DNA from 3 places in the Calothrix sp. FACHB-168 genome. Region 3 is predicted to be linked to each of the others. Evidence: predicted binding sites of a transcription regulator. Region 3 holds the regulator's gene; each other region holds the start of a gene.

Region 1 (4,871 bases), on a different contig from region 3:
TCCGTTAGCATAAAGCAAAAGGGCGGTGAGAATCTGAGTAAACATCCGCACAGAGGGAGGTAAGCCAAATTGGTCATCAATAAAGCCAACCAAAACTAATATTGTTCCTCCCAAGAGAATTGTCAGAACTTGAGCTAATACCCCTTGTAGTTCAATAGGTCTTAAGAGAGTTGCTAATACCAATGCCGCAATTACGCCTGTATAAATAGCCAGCCCTCCGGCATTAGGCAAAGGTTCCCGGTTAAGTCGCCTAGCGTTTGGTTGATCCGCCCAACCTACCCGTAAGGCAAATTTGCGGACTGTGGGGATTAACCGCCATGTTACTAGCCAAGCCAAGAGAAACGTAAATACTACAGCCAACCAGCCGGTGCCGCTAGGGTCAGCAATACCTAAGGATTTAAGGGAGTTACCTAAATTCATCTGCTCCATAAAATTTACATATATCGCTCAAATCTGAGCAATTGATATTTACTTCCCGCTTCAACTAAGGCAGTCGGCCAATACTTGTCTACGGGCGTAACTTGAAACTGAGCCAGTCTTACATCCTTATCAAGGGCATTCCCCAGATGCAAATACACATTCAAATTTTTGTCCAGTATTTTTGATGGCCTTATCCTTATATAGAAGTGGCTAAACAGGATAAAAGCATAGATTTGCCTGTTATAAAAGCCAAATTGGAATTATTATTTGGTCATTGGTCATTGGTCATTTGTCCAAAGCCCAAAGTCCAAAGTCCAAAGTCCAATAGTTGATGAAAGGGTGGGTTGACTGACAATAGCTGTTTTCCCGATACATATTTAGGGGAACCCGATCCTATGAACTATTGACTGTTGACAGTTAAATATGTAATTTCATATTTTTATCTTGATTTGTGATTTGAGTTGTGGAATGTGTTAGCACTCTGGCGCTGTGAGTGCTAAATTGTCTAATGGAAGCGCTTGAGAAATGAAACATGGCGAAGATTATTGCATTTGATGAAGAATCACGGCGGGCCCTGGAACGGGGTGTTAACGCTCTTGCTGATGCGGTAAAAATCACCTTAGGGCCAAAAGGTCGTAACGTGCTTTTAGAAAAAAAATATGGTGCCCCTCAAATTGTCAATGATGGTATCACTGTAGCTAAAGAAATTGAATTAGAAGATCCATTAGAAAATACAGGTGCGCGGCTGATCCAAGAAGTCGCATCAAAAACTAAAGATGTTGCTGGTGATGGTACCACTACCGCGACGGTTTTAGCACAGGCTTTAATCCGCGAAGGGCTAAAGAATGTTGCAGCTGGTAGCAACCCAGTTAGTTTAAAACGAGGAATTGACAAGACGATTGAGGCGCTGGTACAAGAAATCGTCAAGATAGCCAAGCCAGTAGAAGGAAGTGCGATCGCACAAGTAGCGACAGTTTCCGCAGGTAATGACGAAGAAGTCGGCAGCATGATTGCCGAAGCAATGGATAAAGTCACCAAAGATGGTGTAATTACCGTTGAAGAATCTAAGTCCCTGACAACTGAATTAGAAGTGGTAGAAGGGATGCAGATTGACCGGGGTTATATTTCTCCCTACTTTATCACCAACAACGAGCGCCAGACCGTAGAATTTGAAAATGCCCGCATTTTAATTACCGACAAGAAAATCAACAGCATTCAGGATTTAGTACCCGTACTCGAAAAAGTTGCGCGTTTGGGTCAATCCTTGCTGGTAATTGCTGAAGATGTAGAAGGCGATGCTTTGGCAACTTTGGTAGTGAATAAAGCAAGAGGCGTACTTTCTGTAGCTGCAATTAAAGCCCCTGGATTTGGCGATCGCCGCAAAGCATTATTACAAGATATCGCCATTCTTACCGATGGTCAGTTAATTTCTGAAGAAATCGGTTTAAGCTTGGATACCGCTTCTCTAGAAGCTTTAGGAACCGCCCGCAAAATCACCATCGACAAAGAAAACACTACCATTGTCGCTGGTAGCAACACTAAACCCGAAATTCAAAAGCGAATTGGGCAAATTCGCAAGCAGTTGGCAGAAACAGAGTCCGAATACGATAAAGAAAAGTTCCAAGAACGGATTGCTAAGTTAGCTGGTGGTGTGGCAGTAATTAAAGTTGGTGCAGCCACAGAAACCGAACTCAAAGATCGCAAACTCCGCATTGAAGACGCTTTGAACGCCACTAAAGCCGCCGTAGAAGAAGGGATTGTTCCTGGTGGCGGTACAACCTTGATTCACTTGGCTACCAAGGTAGAAGCAATTAAAAACAGCCTCAAAGATGAAGAAGAAAAGCTTGGGGCTGATATTATTGGCCGTGCCTTAGAAGCACCCCTACGTCAAATAGCAGACAATGCTGGTGCTGAAGGTTCCGTAGTCGTCTCCAAAGTCCGGGAAACCGAGTTTAACGTAGGCTATAACGCCGCTACTGGAGAATTTGAAGACTTAATTGCAGCTGGGATTATCGATCCTGCCAAAGTTGTGCGTTCTGCACTGCAAAATGCTGGTTCCATCGCTGGCTTGGTATTAACCACCGAAGCCTTGGTTGTAGAAAAACCCGAAAAGAAAGCCCCCGCAGCTCCTGCTGATGGCGGTATGGGCGGCATGGGCGGCATGGGTGGTATGGGCGGTATGGGCGGCATGGGCATGTTCTAATCTCCGCTTCCCCATATCTTCCCATTGGTTATTTGTATAAACATTTATGAAGCAGTTTGTCTTAATTGAGACAAACTGTTTTTTTATTATTTCTGACTCAGAAGTGAGGAGATGATATCATATCGGCTTGAATAGCTAACCAATTTTGGCTGCTAATTCATTTCTGAGGCTGGGCATTGCCTATCCGAAACAATATTAATTGTGATGAATAATTTAAAATTCATCCAAAACCTGATTTTCTGCTTATTTATATATTAACTACTGACCATTGACCATTGACCATTGACTATTGACAAATGACTACAGGTAAAACTTTATGGGTCTAAGAATTCCTCGCAATCGTAAAGCTATCAAACATTCATTAATCAAAGAATTCTATCACCAACCAGGAAATATTCCCGGCACTCTAATAATTGATGAAAATGCCGAATATCCAGAAATTGTGTTGATAGATTATAATGCCCAAGAATATATTCGTAAGAAAATAGAAACACCAGAACTATGTATTCCTTATTTAGATACAACATCAGTCACTTGGGTAGATGTGCAGGGCTTAGGAAATCAAGACTTATTGCAAAGAGTTGGTCAAATTTTTGAATTACATCCTCTAGTTTTAGAAGATATAGTTAATGTCCCAGAACGTCCGAAAACAGAAGATTATGACGACCAATTATTAATTATTGCCCGCATGGTAGTACCAAAGGAAAATGCCTTTGGTTTTCATAGCGAACAAGTGAGTTTAATCTTGGGTAAAAATTATTTACTCACCGTACAAGAAGAACCAGAACATGATTGTTTTGAACCAGTGCGATCGCGCCTTGAAAAAGCCAAAGGAATCATCCGCAAATCAGGCACAGATTATTTAGCTTATGCTCTATTAGATGCGATTATTGATGGTTTTTTTCCTGTGTTAGAACGCTACGGCGAGGAAATTGAAGAATTAGAAGAAGAAGTCATTATTAAACCTACGCCAAAAACACTTCAAAAAATTTATAAAATTAGGCGAGAATTACTGCAACTGCGCCGCGCAATTTGGCCACAACGAGATGTGATGAGTGCTTTAATGCGAGATAGCGATAACTTAATCGGCGAAGAAGTCCGCATATATCTAAGAGATTGTTATGACCATGCAGTGCAAGTAATTGATATGGTAGAAACTTATCGCGAACTCACATCAGGATTAATGGATGTTTACCTGTCAGCAGTGAGTAACAAAATGAATGAAATTATGAAGCTGCTAACGGTGGTTTCGTCAATTTTTATTCCCTTAACTTTTGTAGCAGGAATTTACGGAATGAACTTCAATACGGAAATATCACCGTATAATATGCCTGAACTCAATTGGAAATGGGGATACCTGTTGTGCTGGGGAGTAATGCTGGGAATCGCCGGGGGATTATTATACTTTTTCTGGCGGCGGGGCTGGCTAGAAAGGTCGGTACCAATCAAGGAAGATTAACTATAGCCGATGAGTTAGGGAACAAATATACAAAATTAGTACAGGGAGTCTATATTTAAAGTTATGAGAGGCAGTGGCGACCAAAATTTAGTGGTTTTGACGCTTTATATCATCGGCGTCTCTTACATTTTTAATTTGATGATTGAGTCAATTGATGACAAAATTAAATTTGAGCATCAAAAAAATGTTGTTGACGATCAACTCAAAGAGCAAAATCTCCAAGACCAAGTAGGAATTTCTTTTAAACTTAGTCCTTCCTATTCTTTTGATGAATTGAAAGAGTTGTCAGTGAGTATCGAAAATAAATCTGATAATCTCGCTATTTATGTTGATTGGGATAATAGTTCTATAGTTGTCGAACATAGCAAGCAATCGCGCCGGGTAATTCGCAAATCACCAGATTTAACTCGTGACTTAGCTGTACCCCAAAGCCCCAGTCTCATCGCGCCCAAGAAAACCCTTTCCGCAACAGTCACAGCTGAAGATGTTTTCGCCCGCGATGCAACCTCAGGGACTTACTCAGCCAAACAACCCCTAGTGAATATCACGGCTTTGCAAAAAAGTCCTGTCAAAGCCCAAAAAAAGTTATACAACGACTTTGTCAGCAGAACAAAACAGTTAGAATTTTCACTACAGTTAGTTTTGCGTTTGTCTGAAGTGCGTGTAGGTTTAGCTCCGGGTGAGAATATCCCGCCAATGTGCATCGTCAATTGTCCTTTTACCATTAGAAAATTGCCTTGGACATACGCCCTACCTTGGAATAAAAAGAAGTAATTCAAATCAGACACA
Region 2 (4,871 bases), on a different contig from region 3:
AAGAAAGAGGCTTTTTGTGGGTACACACACCCATCATCACCGCTAGCGATTGCGAAGGCGCAGGTGAACTTTTTAACGTCACCAGCTTGGATTTAAAAAATATTCCCCGCACAGACAACCAAGCAGTAGATTACAGCCAAGACTTTTTTGGTAAACCCACCTATTTAACCGTTAGCGGACAGTTAGAAGCCGAAGTTATGGCGATGGCGTTTGGTAACGTCTACACCTTTGGCCCCACCTTCCGCGCCGAAAATTCTAATACTTCCCGCCACCTAGCCGAATTTTGGATGGTTGAGCCAGAAATGGCTTTTTGCGATTTAGAAGGCGATATGGATTTAGCTGAGGCATTTCTCAAATATATATTTGAATATGTCTTAGCAAAATGCCCGGAAGATATGGAATTTTTCAATCAAAGAATTGATAATTCTGTGTTAGCAACGGCAGAAAATATTATTAATAATCAATTTGAACGCCTGACTTATACAGATGCCATCAAACTGTTAGAAAAAGCCGATGTGAAGTTTGATTATCCCGTGAGTTGGGGTTTAGATTTACAATCAGAACACGAACGCTATTTAGCCGAACAACTATTTAAAAAGCCTGTCATCGTCACCGATTACCCAGCACAAATCAAAGCTTTTTATATGCGCCTCAGCGATGATGAAAAAACCGTGCGAGCAATGGATATTCTCGCGCCAAAAATTGGTGAAATCATTGGCGGTTCCCAACGGGAAGAACGTTTAGATGTTCTCGAACGCCGCATTATAGCCCAAGGAATGAAACCAGAAGATTTGTGGTGGTATCTCGATTTACGGCGTTACGGTACAGTTCCCCATGCAGGTTTTGGCTTAGGTTTTGAAAGACTTGTGCAATTCATGACGGGAATGGGAAATATTCGGGATGTCATACCCTTCCCTCGTACCCCACAAAATGCTGAGTTTTAACTGACTCCAAACCACAAAGGCGTAAAGCAAGAGAATACAAAAACTCCCTCTTCTCTCTGCACGCCAGTTGCTACCCTCCGGGAAGCCACCCTTCGGGTGTCTACAAGTCGGCAAAGCCGCCCAACGCACTGGCTTGTCTTTGCGCCTCTGCGTGATACCATTTCACAAAAAATATGATGTGGATGTAGTGGACTGACACAACTAAAATAGTACATTAGATGTAGGTTGGGTTGAGGCTTTGCGAAACCCAACATGAATTTCAGCAACTCAACATAGATGCTGGTGTTGGGTTTCCTTACGTCAACCCAACCTACATTTTTTTGCAACATTTTAGCCTTGCCACGCCAGTAGGTTGAGTTGAGAAACTTAGACGCATCAGATAAATAAAAAATCACCCCTCAACAAAGTAGGGGTGATTAGTTCATTTTCATGGTGCAACACAATGAGGCGATGCTGACCTTGACTCAGAGATAAACAAGCGAGTGCTACCTATCGATAATAGTCATATCTCTCCATCATCTCAGCCAAGATGGGGCAAATTTACATCATCCATCAAGTCTGCCCTCACTCAAAGGCCGTGAATTCATGAAAACAGAGAGAATTATCAACTTGTGAGCCAGAAAATACTCATAATCCACAGGCAAAATCACCAATTTTACCCAAAAAATTGCAAGTGCGGGTGAAGATTCCGCATTTGTACTTCATCAAAATGGTAGAGTCGCCAGAATTAGGGAGCCGGGACTCGATTGTGAGTTATGAATTATGAAGTAGCAATTAGGAAATTTAATCTCATGCTTCACAATTCATAAGTTATCGGTCTGGGAATTAGATGCCAAAATTGTACGAATTGGGTTGAAATTTTGTCGCTAATTCATCTTGTGAGCAGAAGGATACCAAGGTAAACTATCAGCTATCAGCAGTCAAATATACAGTTAAAAACTGACGGCTGAATGCTGATAGCTATTTACGCCATTTGATTTTCAATCGCCCACCGCGCCAATTCAGTGCGGTTATGGAGATTGGTTTTGCCCAACATGTTGGACACATGGCTTTCAACGGTACGCTGACTAACATTTAATTCTTCAGCAATTTCGCGGTTAGCTAAACCCCTAGCCACAAACTGTACTACTTTCAGTTCAGTAGGAGTTAGCTGTACGTCGAAGGGAACCTGGATACGGGAACCATTTTCCCCTCCTTTTGCTTGGTGTTCTTTCCAACGGATAGTTTGCTTCAGGGAAGATTCTACTTGCGCTACGAGTTCTTCTGGTTCAAAGGGCTTGACCATATAAACGTCAGCACCTTTATTGAGACCTTTCACTCGGTCTGCGCTTTGTCCCTTAGCTGAAAGGAATAGAACGGGAATCCAGCTAGTACGTTCATTTTGCCGGACTTGTTCTACAAAAGTGTATCCGTCCATTTCCGGCATCATCACGTCGCAGATAATCATATCTGGAACATCATGCTCTAAAATTTCTAGAGCTTCTCTTCCGTTTTCGGCGGTGATGACTTCATATCCCCGGAATTCCAAGTAATCCTTCACCAGCAAGATGAGGTTAGGGTCATCATCAATCAGTAGAAGTCGTTTGTGATCTTTCATGCTGGGCTCTTTCATAGCAGTGGCACTTGTCGCGCTTCGGTCCATCAAGGTCTTGTATATTTATCCTCTATGGTGGATTATTTGAGATGTTGTCTTTCCCACTTAACTTGCCTAATGCAGGTCGGAAGTTTTACCAGTGAAAACCACTGTTTAGGAAACTACTAACTTATAGGCGTTAGTCCAGTAAGGATACGTAGAGCAGTAGTAATTATAATGCGTTATTATATATCGCTTTGAAAGTGGCGGGTGAAAAAATGCTGATTAAATAATAATCCTTCCGATTCACAAGATCAGTATTGGCTGAAGATGACCCTAGCTCAAAACCAACCACCGCTTCAGAGCGCTTACTACTTAATTACGAAATCCTTCGGATGTTAAGCCTTGCTCAGATATTCACAAGCAACCAGAGAAGTTTCTGGCAACTGATGGGTTAAAAATGCATATTCTTCCACCACCATTATGCCTATCAAGTGTTTGGGCGATCCGCTCGATCGCTTCCTGGGTTGCTTGACGATACCAGACACCATCCGGGTAAACCACCATTATCGGTCTAGAACCAGAAACCCGCAAGCTATTGACTTGAGTTTTCAAGGTAAAGGTACAAGTGGGATTACTGTTTAGCAACTGATAGCGCTTGGGCTTGGGCAATCGCTTTTTTAAGTATTCCCCGGATTCCAGACTAGCTTGTTTTGAGCAGCAGTGGCTAACTGTCTGTTCAGGACAAAGGGAAATATGTCTTTGAATCTTTGCAAGTCCTACAGTTTCTACACAATTACGCCAAGCTTTATTGTCTAGAAATTGAGTGGTTTTGGGGATTTTATGGCTGCACTGGATCACTGTATTGTCACTCATCGAGCGGCTCCCTGATTACAGTTCTATAACAATTTCCTAGCTTTGCAAATAAATTTGTGGATATAAAAATATTCGTAACTTAAGAAACAGAACCTGAAGTTTTACAATAAATAAGTATTTATACTTAAGTATATGTTTGAAGAGTATCGATAAGTGGGTATTGGGCATGGGGCATGGGGCATTGGGCATTGGATAATTTGTCATTTTGTCATTTGTCATTTGTCATTTGTCATTTGTGATGGAGCGTGGGGATTTGTTATTTACTCTTGCTCCCTTCCCTCCTCCCTGCCCCATACCCTCTGCCCCTAGTTCGGGAACCCGTACACAAGGAAATGTTGCCATTGTACGCTGGTCTTCGGTAAATTAGCACTCAGGAGTTGAGAGTGCTAACTCTGGAGAAATTAATATGGCAGCAATATCTTTAAGCGTTTCTACAGTTAAACCATTAGGCGATCGCGTTTTCGTGAAAGTGAGCGCCTCCGAAGAAAAGACCGCAGGTGGTCTATATTTGCCCGACACCGCTAAGGAAAAGCCCCAAGTAGGCGAAGTGGTCGCCCTTGGCCCTGGCAAGCGCAATGATGACGGTTCTCGTCAAGAACTCGAAATCAAAGTCGGTGACAAAGTTCTCTACTCTAAGTATGCTGGCACTGATGTCAAGCTAGGCACTGAAGAGTACGTCCTGCTTTCTGAAAAAGATATTTTAGCAGTTGTGAGCTAATAGGTTTTGCTGCCTGTGGCACGGCGAGCGTGCCCGGTATCTAGCGATCTATTACCAAAATTTACAGACAAACTTGATTTACTTGATTTACTCCCTCAATTAGACACCTATGGCAAAGCGCATTATCTACAACGAAAACGCCCGTCGCGCCCTTGAGCGAGGCATGGACATTCTAGCAGAAGCTGTGGCAGTTACCCTTGGCCCTAAAGGTCGTAACGTCGTGCTAGAGAAGAAATTTGGCGCACCCCAAATCGTCAATGATGGTGTCACCATTGCCAAAGAAATTGAATTAGAAGACCACGTTGAAAACACTGGCGTATCTTTAATTCGCCAAGCTGCTTCTAAGACTAACGACGCTGCAGGTGATGGTACCACCACAGCTACCGTTTTAGCCCACGCGATCGTTAAAGAAGGCTTACGCAACGTTGCTGCTGGCGCAAATGCAATTTTGTTGAAGCGCGGTATTGACAAAGCTACTAACTTCTTAGTAGAGAAAATTGCTGAACATGCTCGTCCTGTAGAAGATTCCAAAGCTATTGCTCAAGTTGGTTCAATCTCTGCTGGTAACGACGAAGAAGTCGGTCAGATGATTGCCCAAGCAATGGATAAGGTGGGTAAAGAAGGCGTAATTTCCCTAGAAGAAGGGAAATCCATGACCACCGAATTGGAAATCACCGAAGGGATGCGCTTTGACAAAGGCTATATCTCTCCTTACTTTGCTACCGATGCAGAACGGATGGAAGCTGTCTTTGATGAGCCT
Region 3 (4,871 bases):
TATTGCACCAAGCTGCTTAAATTGAGATCGGGAGCTTGGACATTATTAATCGCATCTTTGAGAACTTTGAGTTCGTTAGCAAATAAAATAAAGCGATCGCCTACTGCTGCACCAGCTAAAAAATCTTGCTTTGGTGGTGGATTATCATACAGTAGCTTGACTCCTTCATATTCTTCTGTACCTAAGTTTCCCCCAGCTAATACCCGTTTAGAAAATAGCAATTCTAAAAATTCGCGGCTTTTTTCTGGTTGTGTGGTTGCTAGCGCCATCAAATAGCCAATTTGCTGTCCATTTTCGGGATCGCGATCGATATCTAAACTAGTTACAGCTACAGTAATTTCCTTACCTAGCCAAGGTTGAATATCTTCTTGGTAATTTAAATTACTCTTAGTTAATAAATTAGTTTTCAGCTTAGATAATTCACCATCTTTATCTAAAGCCTGTAATTGTTCGGGGTTTACTAGTAAAGATACTGTTACTGGCGAAAATTTTGATACAAATATGCTGGCTTCTGGCTGGGAAGGAGTCGCAGCCGTAATAGTCACTGGACTTTTGACAGATAACCAGTAAAAGCCAACAATCACAAGTGCCAAAATTGCGATCGCACCAGCTACTAAAAAACCAAATAATGAATTTTGTCTGTTCACCATACCTCCTCACCTCCACAGCCCTTAATTTCTAAGCATAGAGAAGAAGGGGCAGGAGATTTGCATTGCCTGCCAAATATTTGATAATGCATATATCTAGTAATTTATCTAGTAATCGATGCTGATGCGAGTATCAACATCTTCTGCCAACATAAATGATATCGGATTGTTTACAAAAACCTCATGACAGGAAACGCAATTACCCAAATTACTGTTGAAGAACTGGCACAACGTCTAGCTGCTGGGGATGCTACTATTCAGCTTGTAGATGTGCGCGAACCCCAAGAACTAGCGATCGCCAGTATTGAGGGCTTTGTCAACTTCCCTCTGAGTGAATTTGCTGAATGGGGAGATCAAGTACCAACGCTTTTAAATCCTCATGCTGAAACCTTAGTACTTTGCCATCATGGTATGCGTTCGGCTCAAATGTGTCAGTGGTTAATGGCACAAGGTTTTACCAACGTTAAGAACATCTCAGGCGGAATTGATGCTTATTCCAATTTAGTTGACTCTTCAGTTCCTCAGTATTAATTTAAAAAATTTGTACTATATATTGCCAATTTAGTACTGATAGTATTGTCTAGCAAATAACCTGATTTTCGCCTTGTAGTAATACTGGCGAATTTTTATATCATGAGTTATCTATAGATGATTCTCATACGCTTATATCTCTCGATAGCAAAAAAATCCGTAAGTGGAAATACATTTTTTCCGCAAAGCTTATGAAAAAATACGGTTAATCAACTAAATATTTTTTTGAGACAAGCACCTTTAATGGTGATAGTCAAGCTGTATAACACAACAGACCCATAATCCGCCAACATGGAACTTTACGGTAATTAACTGGTTTATAATTCAATAATTAGATATATTAGTTAAATATTAATATTTTTTTACTTTTTTCGTAAAAAATAACAAATTTTTCCAAACTTTCATTAAAATTTGCCTTCAGTAAAGAATACCCTATGCAAGTCCAGTTGACAAATCGACAACAGCATATACTTTGGGCAACAGTACGTCACTACATTGCTACCGCAGAACCTGTTGGATCGAAAGCTTTAATTGAAGAATACGATCTCGGTGTGAGTTCAGCCACAATTCGCAATGTAATGGGTGTCCTCGAAAAATCTGGTTTACTGTACCAACCACACACATCTGCTGGACGAGTACCTTCTGATTCTGGCTATCGCATTTATGTTGATCGCTTAATTACACCTTCAGAAACTCTAGCCAAAGAGGTAGAACTAGCCCTACAAAATCGCCTCCACTGGGAAGATTGGAGTTTAGAAGCGCTATTACAAGGTGCAGCACAGATATTAGCTACCTTAAGTGGGTGTATTAGCTTGATTACCATGCCCCAAACCAATACAGCATTGTTAAGACATTTGCAATTAGTGCAAATTGAAACTGGGCGGATCATGCTGATTGTCGTCACCGATAATTATGAAACCCATTCACGCTTGATGGATTTGTCACCGACGCGAGAAGAAACAAAACTCGATCCGGAAGTAATAGATCGGGAATTGCAAATAGTCTCTAACTTCTTAAATACGCATTTGCGGGGACAGAGCTTACTAGAATTAGGTAATCTGGATTGGAGTCAATTAAATCAAGAATTCCAACGCTATGGCGAATTCTTGAAAAATTCCGTCGCTGAATTAAGCCGCAAAAAGTCAGCACCAACTGCGACAAACATCATGGTGCGTGGAGTCGCCGAAGTTTTGCGTCAGCCAGAATTTTCCCAACTCCAGCAAGTACAAACAATTATCCATCTGTTGGAAGAAGAACAAGAGCAGCTAGGGCGATTAATTTTTGAAGAACCAGAGGTTGAAGATCACAGTAAACCCAGGGTAACTGTGCGGATTGGCACAGAAAATCCCCTAGAACCAATGCGTACATGTACCTTAATTACTTCTACCTATCGCCGAGGTTCTGTCCCCGTAGGCAGTGTAGGAGTTTTAGGCCCAACTAGACTAGATTATGAAGGTGCGATCGCGGTTGTCACTGCGGCTGCTGATTACCTTTCGGAAGCCTTCAGTTAATCAAAGTAAATCATGGTGAAAAAAATCAGCTTTGGGTTGTTGTGGCTGGGATTTATTGCTTACGCTTTCCTCCTCGCGCCTCCCGATGCTCCTAATACATTGGAGTTAATTAAAAACCTGAGTACAGGTCAATGGCAAGGTATTAATCCTTTCATCATTGCACTATTTAATATTATGGGTATTTGGCCTGTAATTTATAGTGCAGTTTTATTTATTGATGGTAGAGGACAAAAAATCCCCGCTTGGCCTTTTGCTAGTGCTTCTTTTGCAGTTGGTGCTTTTGCACTTTTACCATACTTAGCCCTGAGAAATTCAAATCCACAATTTGCGGGTAAAAAGAACGCTTTCATTAAAGCTTTAGATTCTCGCGTCACTGGAATTATACTTACCATAGCTGCGGCTATTTTAGTCGCTTATGGTTTAATAGCAGGAAATTGGGGAGATTTTGTCCAACAATGGCAAAATAGCCGCTTTATTCATGTAATGAGCCTAGATTTCTGCCTACTTAGCTTATTATTTCCGGCATTATTAGGAGATGATATGGCGCGTCGCGGTTGGAAAAATGACTCAATTTGGTTAATCGGTTTTATACCATTGTTCGGCCCGCTATTCTATCTTTGTGTGCGTCCACCTCTACCAGAAGTAGGGGTAGATAAAATATCTCCTCAGCAGCAACCAACGATCTAAAGCTATCAAAAGAAAGCGCTGAAGTCCTTACTACAGAAAACTACAAAATACTTTCAACTCATGAAGCGATCGCCTTTTTTAGCTATGGTTATGTAGCTTTAGGCTAATTACCTAACTGGAGTGCCTAATTAAGCTACTCTGTCCTGTGAATACAAATACTGCTGAAACCCGATAAAGACTTCACTAATATTCGCAACGCTTCCTAGCTCTTCCACAGCATCACGAACGGTATGATATTTCAACTCTAACAGTTGAGGTAATTTAGTGCGATCGAGTTCTCCCACCCCGGCTTTGATGTATTGTTCCAGCACAAAGTCGAGAAATTCTTGCTGTTTGCCAATATAACGAGAGAAAATCAATGATTTGTGAGCAAGAACGCGCTCTCGGCGGCTAATTGGTGGAAAGGCATAGGCGATATAAGCCAACACATCATATAAATCGCTTTTCTCGGCATCAATTATGCGGCTAATTTCTGTAAGTTGTTCCTCTCCGTAGCCCTTCTCTGCCATTCCTTCTAATAAAGCTCTACGGGTGTCAGGGCGGCTCCAAATTGCTCTTAATTCGTCTTCATTTCTGAATAGTTCAGGAATTTCACCAAAGAGACGTTCTACAAATTCTGTAGCGCTCATAGGTTTGCCGTCTGGACTCCAGAAACTGGTAGATATCCGGTGCTGGAGGGTGCGTTCTTTACCATCAGCGAGTTTGATTTTGATGGTTTTGGGGCGGGAATCTTCTGTAGTTTCGTTTCTATTGTGGCTTCTATCTTTGCTACTATCTGCTGTGGAGGTATTGTATTTACCTGATTGCTCCCCACCTCTGGCAATTTTGACGAGAACAGGTTCTTGGGGTTCGCCGTCCCATTCAGGATCGTCGAAGCGTTCGTAGGCTTTGACGAAATCATAAATGGTGAAGTAGTCCTTTCCTTCAAATAGGCGAGTACCGCGACCAATAATTTGCTTAAATTCAATCATCGTGTTGATGGGGCGCATCAGCACGATGTTACGAACATTCCGAGCATCAACGCCAGTGGAAAGCTTGTGGGAGGTGGTGAGAATGGTAGGAATATTCTTCTCATTGTCTTGAAAGTTGCTGAGGTGCTGTTCGCCGAGTTTCCCATCATCGGCGGTGACGCGGACACAGTAATTAGGGTTACTGCTAATCTTCATTTGGTTGATCAAATCCCGCACAGCTAGAGCATGGGGTTGGTTGGCGCAAAACACCAGAGTTTTTTGATTCTGGTCAATTTCTTCCATGAACAGTTGCACCCGGTAACGCTCACGCTCGGCAATTTCGATGATGCGGTTGAAGTCGTCTTCAGTGTAGGTTCTGGCTTCGTCTATAGCACCCTCAAGCAGTTCATCTTCACTGCTGTAAATATACTCATCTAGGGTAGTTTCAATTTGCCTGACTTTAAAGGGAGTCAGAAACCCGTCGTTTATGCCGTCTTTGAGGGCGTAGGTATAAACTGGCTCACCAAAGTAGGCGTAGGTGTCTG

The links. Region 3 encodes HrcA, which represses chaperone genes, less so after heat shock. Its sites were predicted from a motif close to TTAGCACTCNNGANTCNNGAGTGCTAA; they were not measured.
Region 1: a site for HrcA is predicted at 894-920, ahead of groL (chaperonin GroEL). Genes of this name have one in related genera too.
Region 2: a site for HrcA is predicted at 3,757-3,783, ahead of groES (co-chaperone GroES). Genes of this name have one in related genera too.

Annotation. Positions count from the first base shown of each region.
Region 1 covers NZ_CAWPNJ010000052.1:253,754-258,624, forward strand. Annotated here, with positions in the region: gene AACW45_RS28475 (MraY family glycosyltransferase) at 1-420, opposite strand, end outside; gene groL (chaperonin GroEL) at 953-2,623, shown strand; gene corA (magnesium/cobalt transporter CorA) at 2,940-4,082, shown strand; gene AACW45_RS28490 (hypothetical protein) at 4,146-4,856, shown strand.
Region 2 covers NZ_CAWPNJ010000012.1:30,855-35,725, forward strand. Annotated here, with positions in the region: gene asnS (asparagine--tRNA ligase) at 1-944, shown strand, start outside; gene AACW45_RS05720 (response regulator transcription factor) at 1,909-2,586, opposite strand; gene AACW45_RS05725 (ferredoxin) at 2,935-3,393, opposite strand; gene groES (co-chaperone GroES) at 3,800-4,111, shown strand; gene groL (chaperonin GroEL) at 4,221-4,871, shown strand, end outside.
Region 3 covers NZ_CAWPNJ010000014.1:1,445-6,315, reverse strand. Annotated here, with positions in the region: gene AACW45_RS07290 (DUF3352 domain-containing protein) at 1-650, opposite strand, end outside; gene AACW45_RS07285 (rhodanese-like domain-containing protein) at 831-1,178, shown strand; gene hrcA (heat-inducible transcriptional repressor HrcA) at 1,613-2,689, shown strand; gene AACW45_RS07275 (DUF2834 domain-containing protein) at 2,702-3,376, shown strand; gene hsdR (EcoAI/FtnUII family type I restriction enzme subunit R) at 3,505-4,871, opposite strand, start outside.